4 regions of the Delftia sp. DS1230 genome follow, and region 3 is predicted to be linked to each of the others. Evidence: predicted binding sites of a transcription regulator. Region 3 holds the regulator's gene; each other region holds the start of a gene.
What was found. The regulator FNR, encoded in region 3, switches genes on or off when oxygen is low (the NO sensors DNR and NnrR bind a similar motif). The targets are predictions, from matches to a motif close to TTGATNNNNATCAA.
Positions count from the first base shown of each region.

Region 1: a site for FNR is predicted at 6,097-6,110, ahead of AAN986_RS25620 (type IV pili methyl-accepting chemotaxis transducer N-terminal domain-containing protein). Genes of this name have one in related genera too.
Region 2: a site for FNR is predicted at 4,156-4,169, ahead of clpB (ATP-dependent chaperone ClpB). Genes of this name have one in related genera too.
Region 4: a site for FNR is predicted at 5,576-5,589, ahead of AAN986_RS13890 (diiron oxygenase). Genes of this name have one in related genera too.

Region 1 is NZ_CP157763.1:5,697,903-5,705,130, reverse strand. It holds gene AAN986_RS25645 (FAD-linked oxidase C-terminal domain-containing protein) at 1-1,121, opposite strand, end outside; gene AAN986_RS25640 (LysR substrate-binding domain-containing protein) at 1,273-2,196, opposite strand; gene purU (formyltetrahydrofolate deformylase) at 2,216-3,064, opposite strand; gene AAN986_RS25630 (EAL domain-containing protein) at 3,138-5,093, shown strand; gene AAN986_RS25625 (ChaN family lipoprotein) at 5,097-5,981, opposite strand; gene AAN986_RS25620 (type IV pili methyl-accepting chemotaxis transducer N-terminal domain-containing protein) at 6,144-7,228, shown strand, end outside.
Region 2 is NZ_CP157763.1:1,588,136-1,595,363, forward strand. It holds gene dapA (4-hydroxy-tetrahydrodipicolinate synthase) at 1-762, opposite strand, end outside; gene AAN986_RS07155 (hypothetical protein) at 1,047-1,391, opposite strand; gene AAN986_RS07160 (hypothetical protein) at 1,400-1,654, opposite strand; gene moaE (molybdopterin synthase catalytic subunit MoaE) at 1,754-2,215, shown strand; gene AAN986_RS07170 (EamA family transporter) at 2,225-3,118, opposite strand; gene AAN986_RS07175 (AraC family transcriptional regulator) at 3,223-4,131, shown strand; gene clpB (ATP-dependent chaperone ClpB) at 4,265-6,877, shown strand; gene AAN986_RS07185 (hypothetical protein) at 6,908-7,228, shown strand, end outside.
Region 3 is NZ_CP157763.1:4,156,261-4,163,488, forward strand. It holds gene hemN (oxygen-independent coproporphyrinogen III oxidase) at 1-855, opposite strand, end outside; gene fnr (fumarate/nitrate reduction transcriptional regulator Fnr) at 1,017-1,736, shown strand; gene AAN986_RS18735 (hypothetical protein) at 1,818-2,105, opposite strand; gene AAN986_RS18740 (FixH family protein) at 2,288-2,602, opposite strand; gene ccoG (cytochrome c oxidase accessory protein CcoG) at 2,660-4,114, opposite strand; gene ccoP (cytochrome-c oxidase, cbb3-type subunit III) at 4,192-5,109, opposite strand; gene AAN986_RS18755 (cbb3-type cytochrome c oxidase subunit 3) at 5,137-5,274, opposite strand; gene ccoO (cytochrome-c oxidase, cbb3-type subunit II) at 5,286-5,918, opposite strand; gene ccoN (cytochrome-c oxidase, cbb3-type subunit I) at 5,938-7,228, opposite strand, start outside.
Region 4 is NZ_CP157763.1:3,099,877-3,107,104, forward strand. It holds gene AAN986_RS13855 (TonB-dependent receptor) at 1-27, shown strand, start outside; gene AAN986_RS13860 (helical backbone metal receptor) at 32-982, shown strand; gene AAN986_RS13865 (heavy metal-binding domain-containing protein) at 1,031-1,351, opposite strand; gene AAN986_RS13870 (H-NS histone family protein) at 1,735-2,076, shown strand; gene AAN986_RS13875 (antibiotic biosynthesis monooxygenase) at 2,291-2,659, opposite strand; gene AAN986_RS13880 (glutamine amidotransferase) at 2,754-3,458, opposite strand; gene AAN986_RS13885 (2Fe-2S iron-sulfur cluster-binding protein) at 3,510-4,589, opposite strand; gene AAN986_RS13890 (diiron oxygenase) at 4,586-5,548, opposite strand; gene AAN986_RS13895 (serine hydroxymethyltransferase) at 6,043-7,228, shown strand, end outside.

The DNA of each region.
Region 1 (7,228 bases), 1.5 Mb from region 3:
ATGGCCAGCAGGATGTCGGCCAGGCGCTTGCGCGGGATGGTGGAGTCCATGCACATGTAGTCGGGGCTGATGCGCCCGCTGGCGGGAAAGGCGTTCTTGCGCCCGCTCCAGAAGCGCAGGCGCTCGGCCTCGCTTTCGCTCACCGTGATGGCCGTGGCGCCGGCGCCGCGCAGCACTTCGCTCATGTGGGCGATCTCTTCCTCGACTTCCTCGGGCGTGCCGTCGCTCTCGCACAGCAGGATGGCCTCGGCCGTGAGGTCGTAGCCGGCCTTGACGAAGTCCTCGACGGCGGCCGTCATGGGCTTGTCCATCATCTCCAGCCCGGCCGGGATGATGCCCGCCGCGATCACGGCGGCCACGGCGTCGCCGGCCTTGCGCACGTCGTCGAAGCTGGCCATGATGCAGCGCGCCAGCTGGGGCTTGGGGATCAGGCGCACGGTGACTTCGGTGGTCACGGCCAGCATGCCTTCGCTGCCGACCAGGATGGCCAGCAGGTCGAAGCCCGGCGTATCCAGCGCCGTGGAGCCGAACTCCACCGGCTCGCCCTCCACCGTGAAGCCGCGCACCTTCAGCACGTTGTGTACGGTCAGCCCGTACTTGAGGCAGTGCACGCCGCCCGAGTTCTCGGCCACGTTGCCGCCGATGGTGCAGGCGATCTGGCTGCTGGGATCGGGCGCGTAGTACAGGCCCAGGGGCGCGGCGGCCTCGCTGATGGCCAGGTTGCGCACGCCGCACTGCACCACGGCCGTGCGGCTGGCGGCATCGACCTGGAGGATCTTGTTGAACTTGGCCAGCGACAGCGTCACGCCCATGGGATGGGGCAGGGCGCCGCCCGACAGCCCGGTGCCTGCGCCGCGTGCGATCACGGGCACCTGGATGGCGTGGCAGGCGCGCAGCACGGCCTGGACCTGGGCCTCGGTCTCGGGAAGGCAGACCACCAGGGGGCGCTGGCGGTAGGCCGTGAGTCCGTCGCATTCATAGGGGGTGGTGTCCTCGGCGTTCCACAGCAGGGCATGCGCGGGCACATGGCGGGCCAGCGCGGCCACGACCTCGGCCTGGCGCCGTGCGCGTTCGGAGGCCGTGGGCTGCTGGTGGGCGGCATCGGCGGCGGCCGACGCCATGGCGCCGGGGGCAGGGCTGGCTGGGGAGCTGGCGGAAGTCATGGGGCCTGACTTTAGGCGATGCCGCCGTCTTTGTGCAGCGGGACTGCGCTGATGTTTATTGCAACGGCGCGTGAAATCCGTGAAATCCGCGAAATCAGTTATGGGCGCCTCAGCAGGCCATCGCCCTCTTCAACCATTCAGCAAAGGCCGCGCATTCCCAGCGGTCCATGGTGCCGGTGCGCCAGCACAGGTAGTGGGCGTGGGGGCTGGCCGTGTCCATGTCGAACAGGCGCACCAGGGTGCCGTTGTCCATCCAGGGTGCGCCCAGCTTGTGGCGCACCAGGGCAATGCCCATGCCGGCCGAGGCCGCATCGCACATCAGGCCGATGTCGTTGAACTGCGAGCCCTCGTGCGGCTCGGGCCAGTCCAGGCCGGTGGCGCCGAACCAGGTGCGCCAGGGCTCCAGCGGGCTGCGCAGCAGGGGCATGCCTTCCAGGTCCTGGGGCTGCTCGAAGGGGCCATGCTCGCGGATGAAGGCCGGCGAGGCCAGCGGCGTGACCACGTCGCGCGCCAGCTCGATGTGCTCCACGTCGGCATAGTGGCCGGGGCCGAAGCGCACCATCAGGTCGGCATCCTCGGCCACCACGTCCAGCAGCGGGATGGAGACCTGCAGGGCGATGTCGATCTCGGGATAGGTTTCCGTGAACTGGCGCAGGCGCGGGATCAGGATCACGCGCGCAAAGGTGGGCGTGACCGCAAGCTTGAGCCTGCGGCGGCCCGGCGCCGTCACCTCGCCCGGGAAGCGCTGCAGCGCGCCCAGGCCCTCGCGCACGTGGGACAGGTAGGCGCTGCCTTCGGTGGTGAGCGAAAAGTCCGAGCGGCCGAACAGCCGCGTGCCCAGGATCTGCTCGAGCTGGCGCACGCGGTGGCTGACGGCGCTGGGCGTGACGCACAGCTCCTCGGCCGTCTGCGTCACGCTGCGCAGCCGCGCCAGCGCCTCGAAAGTGAGCAGGCACTGTATGGGCGGGATGCGGCGGGCGCCGCTGCCGGGCGGGGCAAAGCCGCTGCCGGCGGCAAGGGTCACGTTCGCCATGGGCGGCCGGGAGCCGGCTTCAGCGGAAGACCACGGTCTTGTGGCCGTTGAGGATGACGCGGTGCTCGCTGTGCCACTTGACGGCGCGGGCCAGCACCTGGCTCTCGGTGTCGCGGCCGCGGGCCGTGAGGTCTTCCACGGTGTCGGTGTGGTCGGCGCGGGCCACGTCCTGCTCGATGATCGGGCCTTCGTCCAGGTCGGCCGTCACATAGTGGGCCGTGGCGCCGATCAGCTTCACGCCGCGGTCATGGGCCTGGTAGTAGGGCTTGGCGCCCTTGAAGCTGGGCAGGAAGCTGTGGTGGATGTTGATCGCGCGGCCGGCCAGCTTGGTGCACAGGTCGTTGGACAGCACCTGCATGTAGCGCGCCAGCACCACGAGTTCGGCGCCTTCGGCCTCGATGATCTCGAACTGCTTTGCCTCGGCCTGGGCCTTGGTGGCAGCCGTGACGGGGATGTGGTGGAAGGGGATGTTGTAGCTGGCCGCCAGCTGGTAGAACTCGCGGTGGTTGCTGATGATGGCGCGGATGTCCACCGGCAGCAGGCCGCTCTTCCAGCGAAACAGCAGGTCGTTGAGGCAGTGGCCTTCCTTGCTGACCATGAGCACGGTCTTCATGGCTTCGGCCTTGGTGTGCAGGCGCCACTTCATCTGGTACTGGCCGCCCAGGTCGGCTAGGGCCGCCCTCAGAGCCGCGGGATCGCAGCCGTTGCAGGCAAATTGCACGCGCATGAAGAACAGTCCGGTGGCCGGGTCGTTATACTGCGCGGCCTCTTCGATGTTGCCGCCTTGCTCGAGCAGGAAGCCCGAGACGGCATGTACCAGACCGAGCCGGTCGGGGCACGAAAGGGTAAGAATATAGGCTTGGGTCATAGCGGCGCAATTGTCGCAGCATGCACACGACCCTGCGCAAGTCACACGTTCTGGGAACGTTCTGAGGAACCACATGCAAGATCAGGGAGAGCAGCCCCGAATACCGCTCTGGGGCGCATTGACCCTGTATGTGTGCGCAGGTCTGCTGTGGCTCTGGGGCGTGGAATGGCTGCTGGCGCACCTGCAGATACCGCCGGGGCCGGCAGCGCAGCGGCGCATGCTGTCCTCGGTGGCCCTGGTGCTGGTCACGGCCGTGGGCGGCGGCTGGCTGCTGTGGCGCATGCGCCGTGGAGAGCGCACTGCCCATGCCGCGATGGCCGCCGGGCGGGAGGCCGACGAACGCCAGCGCCTGGCCGCCGCCGTGGTGGACAACACCATGGAGGGCGTGGTCGTCACAGATGCGCGCAGCCGCATCCTCTCGGTCAACAGCGCCTTCACGCGGCTGCTGGGCTACACCGAGCAGGAGATGCTGGGCAAGACCCCGCGCATGTTCAAGTCCGGCCGCCACGACAAGGCCTTCTACGAGGCCATGTGGGACAGCATGCAGGCCACGGGCCACTGGCAGGGCGAAATCTGGAACCGCCGCAAGAACGGCGAGGTCTTTCCCGAGCGCATGTCGCTCAGCGCCGTCAAGGACGCACAGGGCAAGGTCACGCACTACGTGTGCATGTTCACCGACATCTCGGCCGAGAAGGCGCGCGAGGCCCAGCTCGAATTCCTGGCCCACCGCGACATGCTCACCGGCCTGCCCAACAGCGTGCGCTTCACAGCGCTGCTGGAAGACGCCGTGGCCGAGGCGGCCGCCGAGCAGGGCACGCTGGCCGTGATGCTGCTGAACATCGATCGCTTCAAGGACGTCAACGACAGCTACGGCCACGCCATTGGCGACCAGGTGCTGCGCCACATCGCCGCCCGTGTGCACGACTCCCTGGGACCCCAGGACCTCATAGGGCGCATGGCCGGTGACGAACTGGCCGTGCTGTGCAAGGGCATGAGCGAGCGCGGCGACGCCATCGCCCGCGCACGGCAACTGATCGCGGCGGCCGGCCAGCCCTGGAGCTCGCCGGACGGCCTGTCCGTCATGGCTGGCGTCAGCGTGGGCATCTGCATGTATCCCTCCCACGCCGGCAATGCCCAGGACCTGCTGCAGGGCGCGCATGCCGCCGTCTACGGCGCCAAGTCGCGCAGCGGCCGTGCCTGGTGCTTCTTCGAGGAAGACATGACCTCGGCCGCGCGCGAGCGGCTGGCCATGGAGGCACGGCTGCGGCAGGCCATAGACCTGGGCCACCTGCGCCTGTACTTCCAGCCCCAGATCGACCTGGCCACGGGCCGCCTGGTGGGCGCCGAGGCCCTGGTGCGCTGGCTGGACCCGGACGAGGGCCTCATCTCCCCGGCCCGCTTCATCCCCGTGGCCGAAAGCTCGGGCGTCATCGGCGCGCTGGGCCTGTGGGTGCTGCGCGAGGCCTGCGCCCAGGGCCAGCGCTGGCGCGATCAGGGCCTGCCCGAGATGACCATCGCGGTCAATGTCTCGCTGCACCAGTTCCTGCTGACCGACATCGCCGGTGCCACCGCCGACGCGCTGGCCGCCACGGGCTTCGCCCCGCACTGCCTGGAGCTGGAGATCACCGAAAGTGCCCTGGCCGAGCGCCCCGAGGAGGCCCTGGCCGTCATGCGCCGTCTGCGCGCCCAGGGCCTGCGGCTGGCCATCGACGACTTCGGCACCGGTTATTCCTCGCTGGCCCACCTCAAGCGCTTCCCGCTGGACCTGCTCAAGATCGACCAGGGCTTCATCCGCGACATCCCGCACAGCGCCGACGACATGGCCATCAGCGGGTCGGTGATCGCGCTGGGGCATGCCATGGGGCTGAAGGTGCTGGCCGAGGGCGTGGAGACGGCCGAGCAGCTGGCATTCCTGCGCGGCAAGGGGTGCGACTTCTTCCAGGGCTATCTGTGCAGCAAGCCCATGCCTGCGCAGGCGTTCGGCGAGTGGGTCTCGGGCAACGAGGGAATGTGGGCCGTGCAGGGGTGAAGCTCAGTCCACCCGACCCGCATCCGCCCGCGGCGCCGGCGGATTCCTGAACTTCTCCCGCAGCTCGGCGCAGTGGTCCTTGGCGGGCAGGGCATCCGTCTTCTGCAGCCAATCCACATCCGAGGCCTGCGCCACCGATGTCTCCCCCGCCTGCGCCACGGCCACCTTGGCGCCTGCGGCCTCGGGCAGCCAGGTGGGAATGCCCACGCCGCGCAGCACGTGGCCGCGCCCGGCCACCAACAGCACGGTCTTGCCGGGCTTGACTGCGGCCCTGGCCACCTCGGCCATGCTGGCGTCGCGGGCCAGCTGGATGCGGGCCATGGGCGGCAGCTGTGTGTCGGGCAGCAGGCCGCAGTGGCCTTCGCGGATGGCGTCGAGCTGGCGCTGCCAGGCTTCGGGCGGCAGGTGGGTGTCCAGATTCTGGTTGCGCATGGCCTGCTTCATGTCGGCGCGGGGCAGGTTGCCGCCCAGCACGGGCACGCCTGCGCGCACGGCGGCCATGACCACGCCGCGGTAGCGCGGCCAGGGCCAGGCGGCGTCCTGCCATTGCAAGGCCTGCTGCACAGCGTCCTCGGAGGCATCGCGCGCCAGGCTGGCCGTGGAGCCCGTGCGCGGCGCCATCTCGATCACCAGCGCGGCCAGGCGCTCCTGCGTGGCCAGCTGCTGCACCGTGGCCTGTTGCCAGGCCTGGTGGGCCGCCGCATCGTGCTGCTCGCCCAGCAGCACCAGAGGTGCGTCGGACCAGCGCTGCAGCTGCTGCGTCCAGTCCCGCGCCGGTGTGGAGGAGCTGGCGCAGCCGGCAAGGGCTGCCGCCAGCCATGCGGCCGCAGCCAGGCCGGCAAGGCGCGGGGTGCGGATGAAGGGGCGGGGGATGGAGCGGACTTGCATGGCCCCATGCTAAACACTGGCCTTGCCCGGGGCCCCCATAGGCCCTGTGGGCATTGGGGGCAGTTGGAAAGGATCCTAGGAATCGGGGCGGGGGCACGGCGCAAACGGGTGGCGCTTGATTCAGGTCAAGACGCGCAAATGTGCCGTGGCTACAGTGCGACCATGCATGGCAAGCCCTCGCTTTCGACCAAGCTGCTGCTCATGGGCGCGGCCTGCCTGCTGGCGGCCGTGGCATCGATCGGCTTCACGCTGTGGGTGGCCTGGCAGCTGGAGGGCGGCGCGGCCGCCGTGAACGAGGCCGGGCGGCTGCGCATGAGCATGGTGCGCATGGCCATGGCGCGCCAGAACGAGGCGCCTGCGCAGTGGCAGGCGCGCGCGCAGCAGTTCGACGCCAGCCTGGACCTGCTGCGCAGCGGCGACATGTCGCGCCCGCTGTTCGTGCCCTGGAGCGATGCGGTCAGCGCGCGCTACGAGCGCATACGCGGCGACTGGAGTGCGCTGCGCACGCAGTGGCAGGCCGAGGACCATGTCGATGCGCAGGCCATCATGGGCAGCGCCGATGCCTTCGTGCGCGAGGTGGACGGCTTCGTCGAGGCCATCGAGGACCGGCTCTCGCGCTGGACGGCCATCCTGCACCTGTTTCAGATGTGTCTGATGGCGCTGGCCATCATCGCGGCCGTGAGTTTCATGGCCACCAGCTACTGGCTGGTGCTGCATCCCGTGGGCCAGCTGCGCTCGGCGCTGGAGCGCATGCGCCGCGGACACCTGGACACGCGCATGAGCGTGGAGGTGGACGACGAGTTCGGCCAGCTGGCGGCCGGCTTCAACCTGATGGCCCAGTCGCTGCAGAGCTCTCACGCCGAGCTGGAGGACAAGGTGCGCGAGAAGACTGCCAGCCTCAACGTGCAGCACCAGCAGCTGCAGGCGCTGTACGCGGTCAGCGTGCAGGCGTCGGAGGCCGCCAGCCTGCAGTCCCTGGCCGAAGGCTTTGTGCGCCAGGTCCGCCTGGCGGCCCAGGCCGATGCGGCCACGGTGCGCTGGTCCGACGAGGCCAACGAGCGCTACGTGCTGCTGGCCGGCGACGGCCTGCCCCAGTCCATGTCGGTGCAGGAGCACTGCCTGCACACGGGCGCCTGCCTGTGCGGCCAGCCGCGCGAGCAGGCGCGGCTGCGCGTGATCCCCATCACGCCGGCCAGCGACCTGCAGCTGCCGCACTGCCGCGAGGCCGGCTTCGAGACCGTGGTCAG
Region 2 (7,228 bases), 2.6 Mb from region 3:
AAAGCAGGCGGCGATGTGCGGCTGCAGCGGCTGCCACAGCGCACGGGCAGCGGGCAGGTCGCCGCGCTCCAGGCATTGCATCAGCTCGACGAAGTGCCCTGTATGCGCGTGCGCGCTGGCAGCAATCGCTCCCGCGCCGCCCAGGGCCAGCGTGGAAAAGATCTGCGCGTCTTCGCCGGCCAGCACCTGCAGTTGCCCATCGGCGATCAGTGCCTGGGTCTTGGCGGCATCGCCCCCGCAATCCTTGATGGCCACGATGCGCTCATGTGCGGCCAGCGCACGCAGCGTGGCCAGCTCCAGCACCACGCCGGTGCGGTAGGGAATGTCGTAGACGATGACCGGATGGGCGCTGCGCTCGGCAATCGCCGTGAACCACTGCAGCAGGCCTGCCTGCGACGGGCGTATGTAATGCGGCGCGGGCACCAGAATGCCTGCCAGCGGCAGGGCGTTCAGTGCCTGAACGCGGGCCAGCGCATGCCCCAGGTGGCAGTCCGAAACGCCCATGACCACGGGCATGCCCTGGGCCGCTGAGAGGATGGTGGACAGGGCGGCATCGTGCTCCGCTTCGCTCAGCGCGGCGGCCTCGGCGGTCGAGCCGCAGGCCACGTAGCCGGCGATGCCGCTGGCGTTGTAGTGCTGCACCAGGGCGCGCAGCGCCCCGTGGTCCACCGCCGCCTCATCTCCAGGAAGAAAGGGCGTGACCAGCGGAAGCCACAGCCCCTGGAATCGGGCTTGCGGCGAGGTGGTGGAAGGCAAAGACATGGAAGATCCCTTCGGGTGATTCAAACAATGAACGACCGGACGCAGCCACCGGCCAGACCGAGGGCGGAAAGGCAGGCGCCTGAAGGGATGCGGGAAGGGGAGATGGAGGCTGCCGGGCCGGTTCCGTCGCTCATCTGGACGGAACCTCAGCTCCGGTCAGACGAGCTGGGGTTTGCAGGCTTTGCCCAGGCACAGGCACACGGCATCGCCGTGGCATGTGGGGAAGGCAAAGATTGCAGGCATGGCGCGCAGTGTAGCGCGCCTGAGCGCCTCGGTGGTGACCTTCAGGCTGCGCCTTCGGCGCCGGGAGGGGTTGATGCATCGGGCAGCAGCGGTGCCTGCCACTCCAGCAGCTCGGCCAGGCGCTGCACGATCCAGCGCGCCTCACCAGGGCTGACGATGGAGCCATCGGCCGCAAGGCCCGCGTGCATGCCCAGCAGCACGCCTTGCTCCGAGGAGTTGCCGGAGTGGTAAAGCGTCTGCGCCTGCTCGACCAGGTGGCTGGCCAGGTCCTCGCACAGTTCATAGCGCCCGACCACGTCTGCAATCGATGCCTTGAGCCGGCCGTGCCGGTCGGCATACAGGGCGGCAAAGCTCGGCGGCGGCTGTATCTGGCTGGTCTCGTCCATGGCGCGCCTCAATCGGGTTCGAACAGGCGTTCGAAGCGTGCGATGTCTTCGGCCAGCTCGCAGCTCACCAGCTGGCCCATCTTGCCGTCGCCCAGCCGGTGGGCTGCAAACAGCGTGGCCTTGCCGCGAAAGCCGTAGTCGGGCAGGTGGATGATGGTGTAGGGATGGGGCACGAACAGCTGGTGCTCGTAGACCACGCGCTGCTCGTTGCGCGGCGAGGGGTAGAGCGTGTATTCGGGGGTGGTGATCGTGAGTGTGGCCATGCGTGGCCCGCCGCAGCAAAAAAGCGCTGGGGGCGGGGGAGGGCAATGCTACCGCGTTCATCGCCTTCTGGCGCGCCGCCGCCCTGCGACAATGCGGGCATGCAAGCAGCCCGTGTATCCATCCAGACCGAGGATTTCGACGTATCGGCCGAACTCGCCGCCCTGCGCTCCGGCGACGCCCGCGTGGGGGCGGTCTGCAGCTTCATAGGCACCGTGCGCGACCGCAACGAGGGCGCCACCGTGGCCAGCATGGAGCTGGAGCACTATCCGGGCATGACCGAGAAATCCATCGAGGCCATCATCGACGAGGCCGTGCAGCGCTTCGGCATCCATGGCGCGCGCGTCATCCACCGCATCGGCCCGCTGCAGCCCATGGACCAGATCGTGCTCGTGGCCGTCACCGCATCGCACCGGGGCATGGCTTTCCAGGCCTGCGAATACATCATGGACTACCTCAAGTCGCTGGCGCCTTTCTGGAAAAAGGAACAGACGCCCGAGGGCGCGCGCTGGGTGGATGCGCGCGTCAGCGACGAAGAGGCGCTGGCGCGCTGGCGCCAGTGAGCTGACGCTTCAGGCCCTGCGCAGTGCGGCACCCCGCAACCATTGCGGCGGCCGGAACACCAGCAGGTTGCCGAACATCACCAGCAGCAGGCCACCCACGGCCAGCGGCGTCCACACATAGCCTTCGAAAAGGGCCGAGATACTGAGCGCAACGATGGGGAACAGCACCGTCGCATACGCCGCCTTCTCGGGGCCCAGGCGTCCGACCAGGGTCAGGTAGGCCGTGAACGCGATCACCGAGCCCGGAATGGCCAGGTACAGCCAGGAGCCCACATAGGTCCAGCTGGCATCGAAGCGCCAGGGCAGGCCTGCCACCAGCGCATAGCCGGTCAGCAGCAGCGTGCCGGCCAGCATGCCCCAGGCATTGGTCTGTGCGGGCCGCCAGCCCATGGACTGCAGCGAGGCCGACAGCATGTTCCCGCAGGAAAAGCACAGCGTGCCCAGCACCGCCCAGGCCAGGCCGGGCAGGCTGGCATGCCGGCCTGCGCGCAGCTCGGGCCAGAACAGCGCCACCAGGCCTGCAAGGCCGAAGAGGCTGCCGGCCAGCACATGGGGCGCCAGCCTGCGGCCGTGGATGATGCGCGCCAGCAGCGCGTTCCAGAGATTGGCGCTGGAGAACACCACGGCGGCCAGGCCGCTGGCCAGCGTCTCGCTGGCATGCATGAAGCACACGAAGTTGAAGCTGAACAGGCACAGGCCCTGGGCCAGCACGCGCGGCAGCGCCGGGCCGCGGGGCACGCGCAGCTGGCGCGACCAGGCCAGCCAGGCGAACATCAGCACGGCGGCCAGCGCAAAGCGGTAGGCAATGGACAGCTCCACGGGCACGGTGCCCAGCTGCAGCTTCAGGGCGATCCAGGTCGAACCCCAGATCAGCACGACCAGGGCATAGAGGGTGGCAGTCATGGCCGGTGATGATGGCGCCGCAGGCTGGGCGGGCATGGCAGATTCCTGCGGTTTGATGGCCTGGCGCCATGCGTCGGTATGGCTGCGGGACCACAATCGCTGCCATGACGCCCACGCCGCTGCCCGAGCTGCCCTCCAGCCACCTGTGCCAGGTGCTGTCACGCTCCAAGGCCCGGCTGCAGCGGCGCGTGCGCCTGAGCGAGGGGGTGGAGCTGGCCGTCTGGGCCAATGTGGACGACGAGGTGCGCTACTGCCAGCCCGGTCACCACACGCTGTCGGTCTACTTGGCCGGCGGCGAGGGCTCGCAGCTCAAGGCGCGGCCCGAGGCCATGGGGGCGCCGGGGCGCATCTGCATCTTCACGCCAGAGGACGAATCGCACTGGCTGGTGCGATCGCCCGTGCAGTTCCTGCACCTGTATGTGTCCGACCTGGCCTGGGCGGGGCGCGTGGTCCGCATGCTGGATGCCGAGCCCCGCTCGCGCACCTTGCGTGCGCAGATCTACGGGGACGATCAGGCCTTCCACGCCGGTGCCCGTGCGCTGATGCAGCTGGACTGGCAGGACCCGCAGCAGCAACTGGCGGCCGATGCCATTGGCCAGCAGCTGGTGGACCGGCTGGTGCTGCAGTCCGCCACGCCGCGCCAGGTGCAGGCGCTGCAGCGGCCGCTGGGCGGGCTCTCTGCGGCCGTGCGGCGCAGGGTGCTTGCCCATATCGAGGCGCATCTGCATGACTCCAAGGCCGTGTCGCTGCCGGCACTGGCGAGACAGGCCTGCCTTTCGGAATTCCATTTCGCACGCATGTTCCGCCAGAGCATGGGCTGCACGGTGCACGAATGGGTGCTGCAGCAGCGCCTGGCCCGGGCACGGCGCGCCCTGTCTGCGCGCAACGTGCCGCCGCTGGCCGAGCTGGCGCTGGATTGCGGCTTTTCCAGCGCCAGCCACCTGGTGCGCAGCTTCCGGGCGCATTTGGGCGTTACGCCTACGCAGTTCTCGATCTTTCAGCGCAATGCTTGAGAAGGATGGCCGGCCTCGCCGGCCTTGATCTGGCGCAAGCGTCTGTCCTTGCGGGCCGGGCATGGCTTGAAATTTGCCCTGCCGGTATCAGATAAATCGCAATGACCCTGTTTCAGGAGCGAAAAGAAACACCATGCGAATCGACAAACTGACAACCAAGTTCCAGGAAGCCCTGGCCGACGCGCAAACGCTGGCCCTGGGCGGTGACCAATCCAACATCGAACCCCTGCACCTGCTCGTGGCACTGCTGCGCCAGGACGACGGTCCGCGCTCGCTCTTGCAGCGTGCCGGCGCCAACGTGGGGCAGCTGCAGGCCGCGGCCGAGAAGGCCCTGGCCGATCTGCCGCGCGTGCAGCATCAGGACCAGGTGCAGGTCGGCTCCGAGCTGGGCCGCCTGCTGCAGGTGACCGAGAAGGAAGCCCTCAAGCGGGGCGACCAGTTCATTGCCAGCGAGCTGTTCCTGCTGGCGCTGACCGATAGCAGCGGCGCCTCCACGCGTGCGGGCCAATTGCTCAAGGAAAGCGGCGTGACGCGCTCCACGCTGGAGTCCGCTATCAACGCCGTGCGCGGCGGCCAGACCATGGACAGCGCCGAAGGCGAAGGCCAGCGCGAGGCCCTCAAGAAATACACCCTGGACCTGACCGAGCGCGCGCGCATCGGCAAGCTGGATCCGGTGATCGGCCGCGACGACGAAATCCGCCGCTCCATCCAGGTGCTGCAGCGCCGCAGCAAGAACAACCCCGTGCTCATCGGCGAGCCCGGCGTGGGCAAGACCGCCATTGTCGAGGGCCTGGCCCAGCGCATCGTGGCCGGCGAGGTGCCCGAAAGCCTCAAGAACAAGCGCGTGCTGTCGCTGGACATGGCGGGCCTGCTGGCCGGCGCCAAGTACCGCGGCGACTTCGAGGAACGCCTGAAGTCCGTGCTCAAGGAAGTGGCCCAGGAAGAGGGGCGCATCATCCTCTTCATCGACGAGATCCACACCATGGTCGGTGCCGGCAAGGCCGACGGCGCCATGGACGCGGGCAACATGCTCAAGCCGGCCCTGGCGCGCGGCGAGCTGCACTGCATCGGCGCGACCACGCTCGATGAATACCGCAAGTACATCGAAAAGGATGCGGCGCTGGAGCGGCGCTTCCAGAAGGTGCTGGTCGAGGAGCCCTCGGTCGAGGACACCATCGCCATCCTGCGCGGCCTGCAGGTGCGCTACGAGGCCCACCACGGCGTGGACATCACCGACCCGGCCATTGTGGCCGCGGCCGAGCTGAGCCACCGCTACATCACCGACCGCTTCCTGCCCGACAAGGCCATCGACCTGATCGACGAGGCTGCGGCCAAGATCAAGATCGAGATCGACTCCAAGCCCGAGGTCATGGACAAGCTCGAGCGCCGCATGATCCAGCTCAAGATCGAGCGCGAGGCCATGAAGAAGGAAAAGGACGAGGCCTCGCAAAAGCGCCTGCAACTGATCGAGGAAGAACTCGGCAGCTTGGAGCGCGAGTACGCCGACCTCGAAGACGTCTGGAAGAGCGAAAAGGCCAGCGCCCAGGGCTCCGAGCAGATCCGCAAGGAGATCGACCAGATCCGCATCCAGATCGACGAGCTCAAGCGCAAGGGCGACTTCAACAAGGTGGCCGAGCTGCAGTACGGCAAGCTGCCCTCGCTGGAAAAGCAGCTCAACGAAGCCCAGGCCAGCGAGCAGGGGCAGGGCGGTGCGCCCGCCCACAGATTGCTGCGCACCCATGTGGGCGCCGAGGAGATTGCCGAGGTGGTCAGCCGTGCCACGGGCATTCCCGTGGCCAAGATGATGCAGGGCGAGAAGGACAAGCTGCTGCGCATGGAAGACCGACTGCATGACCGCGTCGTCGGCCAGGACGAGGCCATCTCGGCCGTGGCCAACGCCATACGCCGTTCGCGCTCGGGCCTGTCCGATCCCAACCGGCCCACCGGTTCCTTCCTGTTCCTGGGCCCCACGGGCGTGGGCAAGACGGAACTGTGCAAGGCGCTGGCCGGCTTCCTGTTCGACAGCGAAGACCATCTGGTGCGCATCGACATGAGCGAGTTCATGGAAAAGCATTCCGTGGCCCGCCTGATCGGCGCGCCGCCCGGCTACGTGGGCTACGAGGAAGGCGGCTACCTGACCGAGGCCGTTCGCCGCAAGCCCTACAGCGTGCTGCTGCTCGACGAGGTGGAGAAGGCCCATCCCGACGTCTTCAACGTGCTGCTGCAGGTACTGGACGACGGCCGGCTGACCGACGGCCAGGGCCGCACCGTGGACTTCAAGAATACGGTCATCGTGATGACGAGCAACATAGGCTCTTTGCTGATCCAGGCCATGGTCGGCGAGGATTACGATGATGTGAAAGACGCGGTCTGGGGGGAACTCAAGAACCATTTCCGACCCGAATTCCTCAACCGCATCGACGAGACCGTGGTGTTCCACGCGCTCGACGCGAAGAATATCGAGTCGATCGCAAGGATTCAGCTCAAGCTGCTGGAGCGGCGTTTGGAGAAAATGGACCTTGCGCTGCAGGTGTCCGACCAGGCACTGGCCGAACTGGCCAAGGTGGGCTTCGATCCCGTTTTCGGGGCCCGGCCGCTCAAGCGCGCGATACAGCAGCGGATCGAGAATCCGTTGTCGAAACTGCTGCTCGAAGGGCGCTTCCCGCCCAAGAGCACGATTGCGGTGCATGTGGACCCGGTACAGGAACCGGGCGTATTCCGGTTCGATGCGGCAGACTCCGCCTGACGCACCGGGCCAGCCAAGAAAGGCTTTGCTTTGAACGATTTCGTCGCCACCCTGACCCGCTGGGCCGTTCGCATCCTGCTGATGCTTGTGGGCCTGGTCTTCTTTGTCAGCCTGCTCACCGCAGCGGCGCTGCTGGCCCTGGTCTGGGCCGTGCGGGCGCTGTGGGCCAGGCTCACCGGCCAGCCGGTCATGCCCTGGGCCATGCGCATGAGCCCGCGGGCTGGCTGGCAGACCGTCTACCGCTCCGGCTCCGAGTGGATGGCCCAGCGCCCGCAGCGCGCCTACGGCGCGGCTGAAGGCGGTGGCCGTCGCGCAGGTGCAGGCGCAGGCGTGCTGCCGGGAGCGGGCGAG
Region 3 (7,228 bases):
ATAGCCGCCCTCCATGAAGGCCGCGATGGAGCGCGAGAGCATGGCCAGCTTGTCGGCGCCCTGGGGCAGGTCCTCGGCCGCGATGCGCCGCTGCGGCTTGAAGCGCTCGGGCAGGTGGGCATAGGCATAGAGCGCGATGCGGTCGGGCCGCAGCGCATTGACCTGGGCCAGCGTGCGCTCGAAGGACTCGGGCGTCTGCTTGGGCAGGCCGTAGATCAGGTCCACGTTGATGGAGGCAAAGCCCAGCTGCCGTGCGGCCGCCACCAGCGCGAACACCTGCTCGGCCGGCTGCACGCGGTGCACGGCGATCTGCACCTGTTCGTCGAAGTCCTGCACGCCGAAGCTTAGGCGGTTGAAGCCCAGCTCCTTGAGCACGGCCAGGCGTTCGACGCTGACGGTGCGCGGATCGACCTCGATGGAGTATTCGCCGCCCGGCTCCAGCTTGAAATGCTCGCGCAGCAGGGCCATCAGCGTGCGCAGCTCATCGTCCGAGAAGAAGGTGGGCGTGCCGCCGCCCAGGTGCAGCTGGCTGACGGCCTGGCCCTTGCCGCAATGGGCCGTGTGCAAGGCCATCTCGCGCGCCAGGTAGTCCAGGTAGACGGCAGCGCGATCGTGGTGGCGCGTCACGATCTTGTTGCAGGCGCAGTAATAGCACAGCGACTCGCAGAACGGCACATGCACATACAGCGACAAAGGCATGGCCCGCGCTGCGGTACTCGATTTGCGGTGCTCAAGTGCCAGGATATAGTCTTCAGCACCGAAAGCCTCCACGAAACGATCGGCCGTGGGGAACGAGGTGTATCGGGGCCCCGGTACGTCGAAGCGACGCAGCAGCTCTGGGGTGACAGCGGTCATGGGTTTTTTCCTCTAATGTCGTCCACTGTGCCGCAGCCCATTGGCCGCGTCCTTGACTCATATCAAGAGTTGTTCGCGGCAGTGCTGCGACAATTTGATCCAACTCATCGCCATCCACGAGGTCACCGCCGGCGCACTGCTGCGCCGCTGATGTTTACTCCATGAACCTTCAGACCATCAAAGCATCCTGTTCCAATTGCAACCTGCGCGAGCTGTGCATGCCCATGGGCCTGGATGCCGAGCAGATGCAGCGCATCGACGACATCGTGGCCACGCGCCGCAAGGTCAAGCGCGGCGGCCTGCTGTTTCGCAACGGTGAGTCCTTCACCTCGCTGTACGCCATCCGCACGGGCTTCTTCAAGACCTGCGTGGCCACCGAGGACGGGCGCGACCAGGTCACGGGCTTTCAGATGGCCGGCGAGATCATCGGCCTGGATGGCATCGTCAACGACCACCACACCTGCGATGCGGTCGCGCTGGAAGACGCCGAGGTCTGCGTCATGCCCTTCGACAAGCTGGAGGACCTGTCGCGCGAGGTCACGGCCCTGCAAAACCATGTGCACAAGGTCATGAGCCGCGAGATCGTGCGCGAGCATGGCGTGATGCTGCTGCTGGGCAGCATGCGCGCCGAGGAGCGGCTGGCCGCCTTCGTGCTCAACCTGGTGCAGCGCCTGCACGCCCGGGGCTTTTCCAAGTCGGAACTGGTGCTGCGCATGACGCGCGAGGAAATCGGCAGCTACCTGGGCCTGAAGCTGGAGACGGTGAGCCGCACCTTCTCGAAGTTTGCCGAGGAAAACATCATCGAGGTGCGCCAGCGCCATCTGCGCATCCTGGACACGGACGCGCTCAAGCGCATCGTCAACAGCCAGCAGTGCCAGTGAGGCCGCAAGGCCCCGCCCACCGGCAATGAACAGGGCCCGCGATCGCGGGCCTTGTTCATTGCCATTGCAGTGCACGCAGGTTCAATCGCGCCCCAGGCCCTGCATGGCCAGATTTGGGTCCGGCTCGGAGACCACGCCGTCGTTGAGATCGTGCGTGGAGCGTCCCAGCATGGTGGTCATGAGGCTGGACAGCATGGTCACGCCCCAGAAGGCGAAGAAGGCCAGCGTGTAGATTCCCTGCCGCGACCAGCCCAGGTCGCCGAGCCAGTGCAGCTCCAGCGGGTCCACGAAGGCGAATACCAGCATCTCCATCACGGCGGCGGCCAGAAAGGCCGGCCAGGCAATCCACATCCAGCGTTGGGCCAACATCAGCGATCTCCTTGAGCTGTCGAGGGGTGGCTTTCATTGTGCGCGCCGCCCTCGCACCGTGCCAAGCCCTGCGCACCCTGCACTGCCTGTAGGAAACCCTTGGCCCTCGCGCATGCTGGAGATGCCATCCACCATACAAAAAAGGCCGCGACTGCGGCCTTGTGCACGGCATTTTCCTGCGTTCAGCGGTCCGTGGGATGGTCCTGCGCGGGCGTGGCCGCGTGGTTGCGGCCGGTGACCGCGGGCGCCAGGCTCTTGGGCACTTCGCGCACGCCATCGGCACGCTCGTTGATGGTGATGCCATTGCGGTAATAGTCAGGATCGATCACGGGATCGGCGCCATTGATCGCAATGACGGCCGTGACCACGCCGGCCACCACGACGGCGGCCGGGCCGGCCACCACGAGCCAGACATGGGCGAACTTCCACCAGGGCTTGCCGGCGTCCGGATGCGAAGGGGCCGTGGCGGGCGCGGAGACTGCGGGACTGGAAGACATGGATAACCTCTTTCTTTCAAACAGCCGGCGCAGCCTGGGCGGCGCCGGCCAGACATATCACCGGGGCACCAGGAAGACGGCCTTTTCGGACGCGCGTCCCGCGCCTGAATGCACGGCATCGATATCGAAGAATACGGTGTGCGAGCCCGGCTCGGCGGAACCGTAGGGAATCTGCAGCCGCGCCGCAATGCCGCGCGTCTCGGCCGGGCCGACCTCGACCTCCTGCTCGGACGCCAGCTCCAGCCCGTCGAGGCCATGGGCGCTGATGCGGTAGCGCTGGGCCTGCTCGGTGGCATTCATGATCTGCAGGCGGTAGACATTTTCCAGCTTGCCGCCCGCGACGATGCGCGACAGCGACGCCCGGTCGCGTATCACGTCGACCTTGACCGACTGGCGCAGCGCCAGGCTCACGATCATGGCCATGCTCAGGCCGATCAGCACGGCCGAGTAGACCAGCACGCGCGGACGGAAGATGCGGCGCAGCACCTGGGCCCGCCGCCACAGGCCGGCCATGGCGTTCTGCGTGGTCAGCCGGATGAGGCCGCGCGGATACTCCATCTTGTCCATGATGGAATTGCAGGCGTCTATGCACAGACCGCAGCCTATGCATTCGTACTGCAGGCCGTTGCGGATGTCGATGCCCACGGGGCAGACCTGCACGCACATCTTGCAGTCGATACAGTCGCCCAGGCCCTGGGCCTTGTAGTCCACCTTCTTGGTGCGCGGCGCGCGCGGCTCGCCCCGGCCCGTGTCGTAGCTGACGATCATGGTGTCGCGGTCGAACATGGCGCTCTGAAAGCGCGCATAGGGGCACATGTACTTGCAGACCTGCTCGCGCATGTAGCCGGCGTTGCCATAGGTGGCGAAGCCGTAGAACAGCACCCAGAAGACCTGCCAGCTGCCCTGCAGCGCCAGCAGCTCGCCGCCCAGCTCGCGGATGGGCACGAAGTAGCCCACGAAGGTGAAGCCGGTCCACAGGGCAATGGCAATCCACAGCAACTGCTTGAGCGACTTCTTCCAGAGCTTTTCAAAAGTCCAGCCGTTCTTGTCCAGGCGCATGCGCGCGCTGCGGTCGCCCTCGACCTTGCGCTCCACCCACATGAAGATTTCGGTGTAGACCGTCTGCGGGCAGGAAAAGCCGCACCACAGGCGACCGGCCACGGCCGTGAACAGGAACAGCGCCAGCGCCGAGATGATCAGCAGGCCCGCCAGGTAGATGAAATCCTGCGGGTACAGCACCAGCCCGAACAGGTAAAAGCGCCGCGCACCCAGGTCGAACAGCACCATCTGGCGCTGCCCCCATTCCAGCCAGGGCAGGCCATAGAAAACCAGTTGGGTGAGAAACACCAGAGCCCATCGCCAGCGTGCGAAGACACCGCTGATGGAGCGCGGGTAGACCTTCTTCTCGGACTCGAACATCGACACCAGCTGGCCCGGGTCCGGGTCGGCAGGCGTGATCGGAATGACTTTGCGGGGAGGCTTCCCGGCATCATCCCCGTTCTCGGGCTTCATGGTGGGTTCCTTGGTTTTTTGGAATATCTGAAAACTCAAAAGGCAAAAAGGCGGCGCCGCAGCGCCGCCCCCTGTCCTTATTGACGGACTGCGCCGTCTTTGTGCGACATGCCCCAGACATAGGAGGCAAGCACCGCGATCTGCGCCTCGGTCAGCTTGTCCTTCTGGGCAGGCATCTCGTTGTGCTTGCCGTTGTTGATCATGGCCGTGATGGCGGCCTCGCCCCAGCCGTGCAGCCAGATGTCATCGGTCAGGTTGGGCGCGCCCAGGGCCTGGTTGCCCTTGCCGTCCATGCCATGGCAGGCGGCGCAGGCCGTGAACTTGGACTTGCCCAGCGAAGCCTTGAGCGAGTCGTGCGGGCTGCCCGACAGGCTCAGCACATAGTGCGAGAGGTTGCGCACATCATCGGGCGTGCCGACGGCAGCGGCCATGGGCGGCATGATGCCGATGCGGCCCGCCGTGATGGTTTCCCTGATCTTGTCGGGCGTGCCGCCATGCAGCCAGTCGCCATCGGTCAGGTTGGGGAAGCTCTTGCCGCCGCGTGCATCCGAGCCGTGGCACTGCGCGCAGTTGTTCATGAACAGGCGCTCGCCGATGGCCATGGCCTGGGGGTCCTTGGCCATGTCTTCGGTGCTCATGCTCGTGAACTTGGCGTACAGCGGCTCCAGGTCCGCGCGGGCCTTGGCCATCTCGTTTTCATAGGCGCCCAGCTGCGTCCAGCCCAGCTTGCCCGCGAACGAGCCCAGGCCCGGATAGGCCGCCAGGTAGGCGAAGCCGAACACCGAGGTGATGATGAACAGCCACATCCACCACTTGGGCATGGGGTTGTTCAGCTCGCGCAGGTCCTCGTCCCAGACGTGGCCCGTGGTGTTGTCGGCCGAGGGGACCACCTTCTTGCGTGCGGTGAGATACAGCAGCAGCAGGCAGCCGATGATGCCGCCCAGCGTGATCGCCGTGACATAGATCGACCAGAAGTTGTTTACGAAATCGCTCATGGGAAGTTCTCGTTCTGGTGGAGGGACTCAGTCTTGCTCGAACGGCAGCTGGGCGGCCTCTTCGAAACGGGCCTGGTTGCGGCGGGCGAACGCCCACCACCAGATACCGATGAAGCAGGCCAGAGAGGCCAGCGTGGCCACGATGCGCATGGTGGTGATGTCCATGTCGCTCTCCTTTACTTGACCGAACGGCCCAGCACCTGCAGGTAGGCGATGACGGCGTCCATTTCCGTCTTGCCCTTGACCTGCTCGGCGGCGCCGCTGATTTCCTCGTCGCTGTAGGGCACGCCCACCTTGCGCAGCGCGCTCATGTGCTGGGCGACCACGGTGTCATCCACCTTGTTCTTCTCCAGCCAGGAGTAGGCAGGCATATTGGACTCGGGCACCACGTCGCGCGGGTTGTTCAGGTGGATGCGGTGCCATTCGTCGCTGTACTTGCCGCCCACGCGGTGCAGGTCGGGACCCGTGCGCTTGGAACCCCACTGGAAGGGGTGGTCGTAGACGAACTCGCCAGCCACCGAGTAGTGGCCGTAGCGCATGGTCTCGGCGCGGAAGGGGCGGATCATCTGCGAGTGGCAGTTGTAGCAGCCCTCACGCAGATAGACGTCGCGGCCCATCAGCTGCAGCGGCGTGTAGGGCTTGAGGCCCGCCACCGCTTCCGTGGTCGACTTCTGGAAGAACAGCGGAACGATTTCCACCAGGCCGCCGACGGCGACCACCAGCAGGGTCAGCACGATCAGCAGGAAATTGTTGGTTTCCACCTTCTCGTGGGAAAAGCTCTTGGGAGCGCTATGGTTGTGATCGGACATGAGTAATGCTCCTAGACGCTCAGGCGTGGGCCACGACGGCAGGCACGGCCACCTTCACGGAACGGCCGGAGATCGCGGTCTTCCAGGTGTTCCACAGCATGACCAGCATGCCGCCCAGGTACAGCAGGCCACCGGCCACGCGGATCACGTAGAACGGATAGCTGGCCTTGACGCTTTCGACGAAGGTGTAGGTCAGCGTGCCATCGGGATTGACGGCGCGCCACATCAGGCCCTGCATCACACCGGCGATCCACATCGCGGCGATGTACAGCACGATGCCGATGGTGGCCATCCAGAAGTGCAGTTCGATGGCGCCCACCGAGTGCATCTTGGTCTTGCCGAACAGGCGCGGGATCAGGTAGTACAGCGAGCCCATGGTGATCAGGCCCACCCATCCGAGGGCGCCCGAGTGAACGTGGCCCACGGTCCAGTCCGTGTAGTGCGACAGCGCGTTGACGGTCTTGATGGACATCATCGGACCCTCGAACGTGGACATGCCGTAGAACGACAGCGACACGATCAGGAAGCGCAGGATGGGGTCGTCGCGCAGCTTGTGCCATGCGCCCGACAGCGTCATCACGCCGTTGATCATGCCGCCCCAGCTGGGAGCCAGCAGGATCAGCGAGAACACCATGCCCACGGACTGCGTCCAGTCGGGCAGCGCGGTGTAGTGCAGGTGGTGAGGACCCGCCCACATGTAGGTGAAGATCAGCGCCCAGAAGTGGACGATGGACAGGCGGTAGCTGTAGACCGGACGGCCAGCCTGCTTGGGAATGAAGTAATACATCATGCCCAGGAAGCCTGCGGTCAGGAAGAAGCCCACGGCGTTATGGCCGTACCACCACTGCACCATGGCATCCTGCACGCCGGCGTAGGCCGAGTAGCTCTTCATCCAGCCGGCCGGAATGGCCGCGCTGTTGACGATGTGCAGCAGCGCCACGGCGATGATGAAGGCGCCGAAGAACCAGTTGGCCACATAGATGTGACGGACCTTGCGGATGCCGATGGTTCCGAAGAACACGATGGCATACGAGACCCAGGTCACGGCGATCAGCAGGTCGATCGGCCACTCCAGCTCGGCGTACTCCTTGCCCTGGGTGTAGCCCAGCGGCAGGCTGATCGCGGCGGCGAGAATGACGATCTGCCAGCCCCAGAAGGTCAGGCTGGCCAGCTTGGGCATGAACAGCCGCGTCTGGCAGGTGCGCTGCACCACGTAGTAGCTGGTTGCGAACAGCGCCGATCCGCCAAAGGCAAAGATCACGGCGTTCGTGTGCAGCGGACGCAGGCGTCCGTAGCTCAGCCATGGAATG
Region 4 (7,228 bases), 1.1 Mb from region 3:
AGCGTGCGCTGGACTCCCCTGCCCTGACCCCATGCATCTGCTTCTGCGCCTGCTTTCGCGCCTGCCCCGCATCCTGCTGCTGACCGCCGCCCTGGCCTGCGCAGGTGGCACGGGCAACGCCTTTGCGCAAAAGGCGGCGGATGGGGGAACGGGCGGGGCAACCACTGCCTACACCGTCACCGACATGCGCGGGCGCCAGGTGCGCCTGGAGCGGGTGCCGCAGCGCATCGTCTCGCTGCTGCCCTCGCTGACCGAATCGCTGTGCGCGCTGGAGGCCTGTGAGCGCATCGTGGGCGTGGACGAATTCTCCAACCACCCGGCCCGCGTGGCCGCTCTGCCCAAGCTGGGCCACACCTTTGCCCCGCTGGTTGAGGCCACCGTGCGGCTCAGGCCCGACGTGGTGCTGATGGCGTATTCCGCACCCGTCATCGCACAGCTGGAGCGCTTCGGCATTCCTGTGCTGGCGCTGGACGCCAACGACATGGCGCAGCTGGAGCAGGTACTGCACAAGCTCGACCAGTTGCTGCAGGTGCAGCGCGCCAACGCCCTGCTGGCGCGCATGCAGGCCGAGGTGGACCAGCAGGCCAAGGCGCTGGCTGCGCACACGCCCGCCGGGCAGAAGGTGTATTTCGAGGTGGACGCCACGCCTTATGCGGCGGGGCCGGACTCCTTCATAGGCCAGTTGCTGCAGCGCCTGGGCGCGCGCAATGTGCTGCCGCAGAACCTGGGTCCCTTCCCCCGCATCACGCCCGAATACGTGCTGCGCCAGCAGCCAGAACTCATCATCCACACGCCGCAGACGCCATCGGCCAGCTTTTCCACCCGCCCAGGCTGGAGCCGCATGCCCGCCGTGCGCTCGGGCCGCATCTGCGCATTGGACCTGGTCGAGACGGACGTGGTCTCCCGCCCCGGCCCGCGCCTGGGCGAGGCGGCGCGGGCGCTGGCCCGCTGCCTGGAGATGCGGGGCACGGCGCCGCGTTGACTTCTCTGGCCTGATTGACCCGCTTGGCCTGCTTGGCCGATGACTTGCCTACTCCAGCACCACGGCCGTGCCGCTGGCAGACACCATCAACATGCCGTTGCCCTGGCCCAGCACTTCGTAATCCAGGTCCACCCCCACCACGGCATTCGCGCCCAGTTCCTGGGCGCGTTCCTCCAGCTCCTTGAGCGCAATCTCGCGCGCCCGCTGCAGCTCACGCTCATAGGTAGCCGAGCGCCCGCCCACGATGTCGCGCAGCCCGGCAAACAAGTCCTTGAACACATTGGCGCCCAAAATTGCCTCGCCCGCGACCACGCCGCAGTAGCGGGTGATGCGGCGGCCTTCGATCTGGGGGGTGGTGGTGATGATCATGAGAAATCCTCGGTGAAGATGTTGAAGATGGATTTTGGCCGCCCAGCCTGCGCGAGCCCAACGCAAGGCAGGCCTGCAAGCTGCAGTCTGACATAGGCCTGCGCTATCATCTTTCGCCTTCAGATCTCGGAAGGTGGTTTCAAAAAATTCAATCGCGTGCAGGAGCCATTGGGACTCATCTCCATCTAGGTAGCGAAAAAATCAATGCGAGACCCACCTATTCGGCTCCACCCGCGTCGCAGCGCCCCATGGCAGTGCAAGGCGCCGCAAGCCGCAACATCTTCCCCGCGCCCCAGGCTTGCACGATCGATCCGGCACGATAGGTTCGGCAAGCGCGCGCCCCATCAGCCCCATAATCTGGCTTCAAAAATTTCGCACCCCCTATGACACAGTCCCTCAAAGAACTCCTTGCGGCCAAGGCCGCGCTGGACATGGAAATTGCCAAGGCCCGCACCTCGGCGGCCGACGCTGCCCTGTCCAAGGTCCAGAAGCTGGTGACCGATTTCGGATTCACCCAGCAGCAAGTGTTCCCCTACATCCCAGCAAAAACCAGCGCACCGGCGAAGTATCGCGATCCGTCTACAGGAGCAACGTGGACAGGTCGCGGCAAGCCTCCGAACTGGATCAAGGACCAGGATCGCGACGACTTCCTCATCGAACGCAAACCCGAGGCGGCCCAAGGCCCGTTCCTCGCAGAAATGGCGGCAGCGGCAGCTCGCAACTGAAGGCGCTGCACACGGCGGCACGCAGGATGCCGTGCGGTGCGGTGGGGTTCCGATGCGAAGGAATCTGTGCCGTCCGAAAAAAAGCCCTCTGAGCATTCAGCGGGCTTTTTTTCCGGCCTGGCGCCGGCAGCGTAGTCACTGCCGGCATCTTTCGATGGCGTGCATCGCGCTCCGGCATGGGGGACCAGCCGGGCCTTTGCGGCACCGCCAGCCCTCAGGCGTGGCTGACGGGGCAGCTGCCTGCCTTGCCCATGATGCTGTCCGCGGGCGCCTGCGCGCGGTCATTCAGGCCGTAGTCGCGCAGCACCTGGGTGACGCGCACGCGGTAGTCCTTGAAGATCTTGTCGCGGCCGGCGCGCTGGGCGCTGAGGTGGGCTTCCACGTTGCGCCACTGGACGACGGCTTCCTCGTCGCGCCAGGTGGTGACGGACATGACTTTCTCGGGGTTGAGCGTGCTCTGGAAGCACTCCACGGAGATGAATCCCTCCATGGGCTTGAGCATGGGGGTGAGCTTGTTGACCAGGTCCACATAGGTCTGGTTCTGGCCGGGCAAGGCCTGCAGTTCGAACAGTACGACAACCATCTTCAACTCTCCTTTTTTCGGGAACAGAGATTCCGGCGCCGCGCAGCGCGGCTCCGGCGTGGGGGGAAATGGGTGAATGGGCGGCGCCGCAGGTTCAGCGGCTGCGCTCCAGGTTGGCCAGCCAGGCGGCCAGCACATCGCGCGCGGCCAGCGCCAGCAGGCCGCCGTATTTCTGGGCATCGGCGCGCAGGGTGCGCGGGTCCACCTGGGCCATGCCGAGCTCGCAGGCATGGCCGACCAGCCAGCGCTCCAGCCGGGCCGCGTCGGCCTCCAGATGGAATTGCAGGCCCAGCACCTGCGAGCCGACTGCGAAGGCCTGGTTGGCGCCGATGGCGGTACCGGCCAGGTGCACGGCGCCTTCGGGAATGTCGAACTGGTCGCCATGCCAATGGAGCACGGGCACGCCGTCCAGCCTGGACAGGGGCGAGGCCAGGCCGGCATCGGTGAGCGTGAGCGGCGAGAAGCCGATTTCCTTGACGCCCAGCGGGTAGACCCTGGCGCCCAGCGCGCGCGCAATGAGCTGCGCGCCCAGGCAGATGCCCAGCAGCGGCTTGCCGCTGTCCAGCCAGCGGCGTACGGCCGCCAGCTCCTGGGCGACGAAGGGATAAAGCGCCTCGTCATAGGCACCTATGGGGCCGCCCAGCACGACAAGCAGGTCGGCACGGCCCAGGTCCAGGGTGTCAAGCTCGCCGATGCTGGGATCGACGTACTGCACTTCGTAGCCGCGGCTGGCGAACTCGGCATGCAGGGTGCCCAGGTCTTCGAAGTGGATGTGGCGCAGCGCGATGGCTTTTTTCATGGGAGGAACTCAGGTGGATACAGGAGGGTGGCTTGGAACGTGCGGAGCCAGTCAGGCGCCGGGCTTGAGATCGACGTGGATATGGCCTGCCGAGGGGAAGGTGCAGCAGGCCAAGGCATAGCCGGCTTCCTTTTCCCTGTCGCTGAGGCAAAAGTCCGCCTCCAGCCGTGAACTGCCTCCCGTGATGCGGATGCGGCAGCTGCCGCAGATGCCGGCCCGGCATTGGCTGCGGATGGCAATGCCCACGCCCTCCAGGATTTCGAGCAGGCTTTTGCCGGACGCGGCTTCGACAATCTGCCCGCTGTGCGCGATCTGCAGCTGGCATGCCTGCGCGGTCTCGCCTGGCTGGGCCGTGGATGCGGCAGCCGGCGTGAAGGCCTCGATGTGCTGTATGGCACCGGGAAAGCAGGCCCGCGCATGCTCGCGAAAGGTTTGCGCAAAGGCGTGGCCACCGCAGATGACCACGGCCTGGGGCTGGCCCAGCGCCAGCAGGGACTGCGGCGAGGGGCGGCCCGGCACGAAGGGGCCGTGGGCGGCAATGTCTTCACGCGTGATGTGGATACGCAGGTCGAACCAGGGGGCCGTTTCGCACAGCTGCTGCAGCTCCTGCAGGAACGGAATGTCGGCCACGCGCGCAAAGCACAGCAGCAGCGTGGTGCGGGGTACGCGCTGGCCCTGCTGTTGCAGCCGGTCCAGTTCGCGCAGCAGCGCCAGCGGCAGGGTCAGGCCGATGCCGCCGGCCAGCATGACCAGGGAGTCCAGGCCCAGCACCAGGTCGGCCGTGATGTCACCGGCCACGTGGCCGAGCGGCAGCGTGGAGCCTGCGCGCAGCACCGCATGCATGTGGTCGGAGACGCTGCCCCGGCCCGAGCTTTTGACGGCAATGTCGAACTGGCCGGCACCGTCGTGCTCGCTGCAGGGCTCGTAGCGGGTGATGGAGTACAGCCGCTGCTGCATGGTGCCACTGGCGTCTGCATGCTCGATGGCCACATGCCGGCCGGGCCGCAGGCCGCCGAGGAATTGCTCCGAGGCGCCCTGCACGCGCAGGGTGTAGACCATGACGCCGCCCGCCTCTGCCCGTGCAGCGGCGCAGCGCGCGAGCATGCTGCCTGCCTGGAGGGCGGCGCTCATGCCTGCATCTCCTCGAGGACCGACGACACCAGCGCCACGCTGCCGCCCAGGTTGCGGCCTGCCAGGCCGATGCGGTCGATCAGGCTTTGCACCGAGTCGGTGTAGACGCCGATCTCGTTGCTGTCGCCCACGTCGTGCAGGATGTCGCGCGCATGCGGCATGCCGACCATGGTGAAGACGGTGGACCAGGCGCCCAGTTCGTTGTTGGCGAACATCTGCACGGTCTTGAGGATGATGGAGCGCAGGTAGCTGCGCTCGCGGTTGCTCAGGCCCTGGACGATGTCGGTGGCCACCGAGCTGAAGACGCTGGAGTGGCTCCATTCGTCCACGGCGTGGGTGCGCGTGACCTCGTGGCAGATGGGCTGGATGCTGCGGTCCTCGGCCATGGTCTTGAGGTAGTCGGTGATCAGGGTCTCGCTGGCGCAGGCAATGGCGAAGCGGGCCAGGCGGCGTTCCCATTCCGCGCCGCACTGCGCCAGCACGCCGTTGCGCCAGCCGACGAGGTTGAAGTCCGCGTAGTCCAGCGGCGCCAGGCCGCGCATCTCGTAGATGTAGTTGCAGGCCATGATGGACATGCGGGTGTGCAGGGCCTCGTCCAGCAGGGCCTGGGACATGACGTCCTGCAGCAGCGCGCGGTTGGCGCTGGGCGGCGGGGTCTTGATGATGTCCTCGCAGGCCGGCGTGACCACGTTGCACTCGATGTAGATGGTCTTGAGGTTGTAGATGCCCCAGGCGTAGGACAGGCATTGGTCGCGCAGGTGCTGTGGCGCCTCCACCCATGCCTGGTGATCGCGAAACGGCAGCAGCGAGGCGGTGAAGTCCTGCCGGGCGGGGTCGAACGCCAAGCCGCAGTAATCAGGCAGGTCCTGATTCACGGCCGCTCTTGACTTCCAGAGCAGGGACAGCTTTTTGAGCGCATCGCGCACGGCGTCATCTGTCCGAGAGATATCGAGATTCATTTTTCAACTCCGTGTGATTGAACTTGATTGATCTGAGTCAAATCGCCTATTCCCTCCCCCCGCTTTCTCCATCCGCCGCAATCACCAATGGCGCCGCAAATGGCACTGCAATTGACGCTGCAGATGGCAGATACGTTGTCATGGATTTCTTCACTCTGTCATATTCCACCTTGAATCAATCTCCCCGACTGCAGATTGCGGATGATTCCTGGCGGTATTGGATCTCATGACTTTCAACGTCTGGCGGCGAATTCTATGGAGAGAGCGTGGATTCAAACAGACCTATTTTCGCCAATGAACCAGACCGCTTTTTCAACCGTTTACATTGGCATGCCACCTTAATTGGTCTGCTCACCCGCTGAAACATGGTCGGAATCAAGGCAGCTGCACTTTGTAGACTGCCCATTACCGATGCGCCCTGGTTTCCAAATCCTTCCATAACCCGGGTGCTGCCGATTCCCGTGCTTCAGCGCCTCCAAGACAGCCAATGCGACATGGACGATTTATCGCTCCCCAGAATCAATTCCCTGGATCTTCAACAGGCAGACAGCGAGGCCTGGGATGCCATCGCGGCCGAGCGGATTCGCCAGTCGCGCTCGATTGAATTGATTGCCTCTGAAAACTTCGTGAGCCGCGCGGTGATGGAGGCGCAGGGCTCGGTGCTGACCAACAAATACGCAGAGGGCTATCCCGGCGTGCGCTACTACGGCGGCTGCGCCAATGCCGATGCCGTGGAGAACCTGGCCATTGCGCGTGCCAAGGCGCTGTTCGGCTGCGCGCACGCCAACGTGCAGCCGCACTCGGGCAGCCAGGCCAACCAGGGCGTGTACCTGGCGTTCCTGGAGCCCGGCGACAAGATCATGGGGCTGGACCTGCGCTCGGGCGGGCACCTGACGCACGGCTCCAGCGTGAGCGTGTCGGGCAAGTGGTTCCAGTCCATCAGCTACGAGGTGGACGCCCGCTCCCAACTCATCGACATGGACCAGGTGCGGCGCATTGCGCTGAAGGAGCGGCCCAGGCTCATCATTGCCGGTGGCTCGGCCTATTCACGGCAGATGGACTGGGCCGAGTTCCGGCGCATTGCCGACCGGGTGGGCGCCATCTTCATGGCCGACATCGCGCACGTGGCGGGGCTGGTGGCCGCAGGCGTGTTCCCCTCGCCCGTGGAGCACGCCCATGTGACCACGACCACCACGCACAAGACGCTGCGCGGGCCGCGCGGCGGCATGATCCTCTCGGCCGACGCCGAGATCGCCAGACGCATAGACGCCGCCGTGTTTCCGGGCCTGCAGTCCGGGCCGCTGATGCATGTGGTGGCGGCCAAGGCGGTGGCGCTGGGCGAGGCGCTCAAGCCCGCCTTCCGTACCTATGCGCGGGCCGTGGTGGACAACGCCCGCGTGCTGTGCGACCGGCTGTCGCAGGGCGGGCTGTCCGTGGTGTCCGCAGGCACGGACTGCCATCTGGGCGTGATCGACCTGCGCCCCTGGGAGCTGACGGGCAAGGCCGCCGAAACGGCGCTGGAGCAGATCGGCATCACGGTCAACAAGAACGCCGTGCCCGGCGATGGCGCGCGGCCACTGGTGACCTCGGGCATCCGCGTGGGCAGCGCGGCCTGCACCACGCGCGGCATGGGCGCCGACGAGTTCCGCGAGATCGGCGACATGATTCTTGCCACGCTGG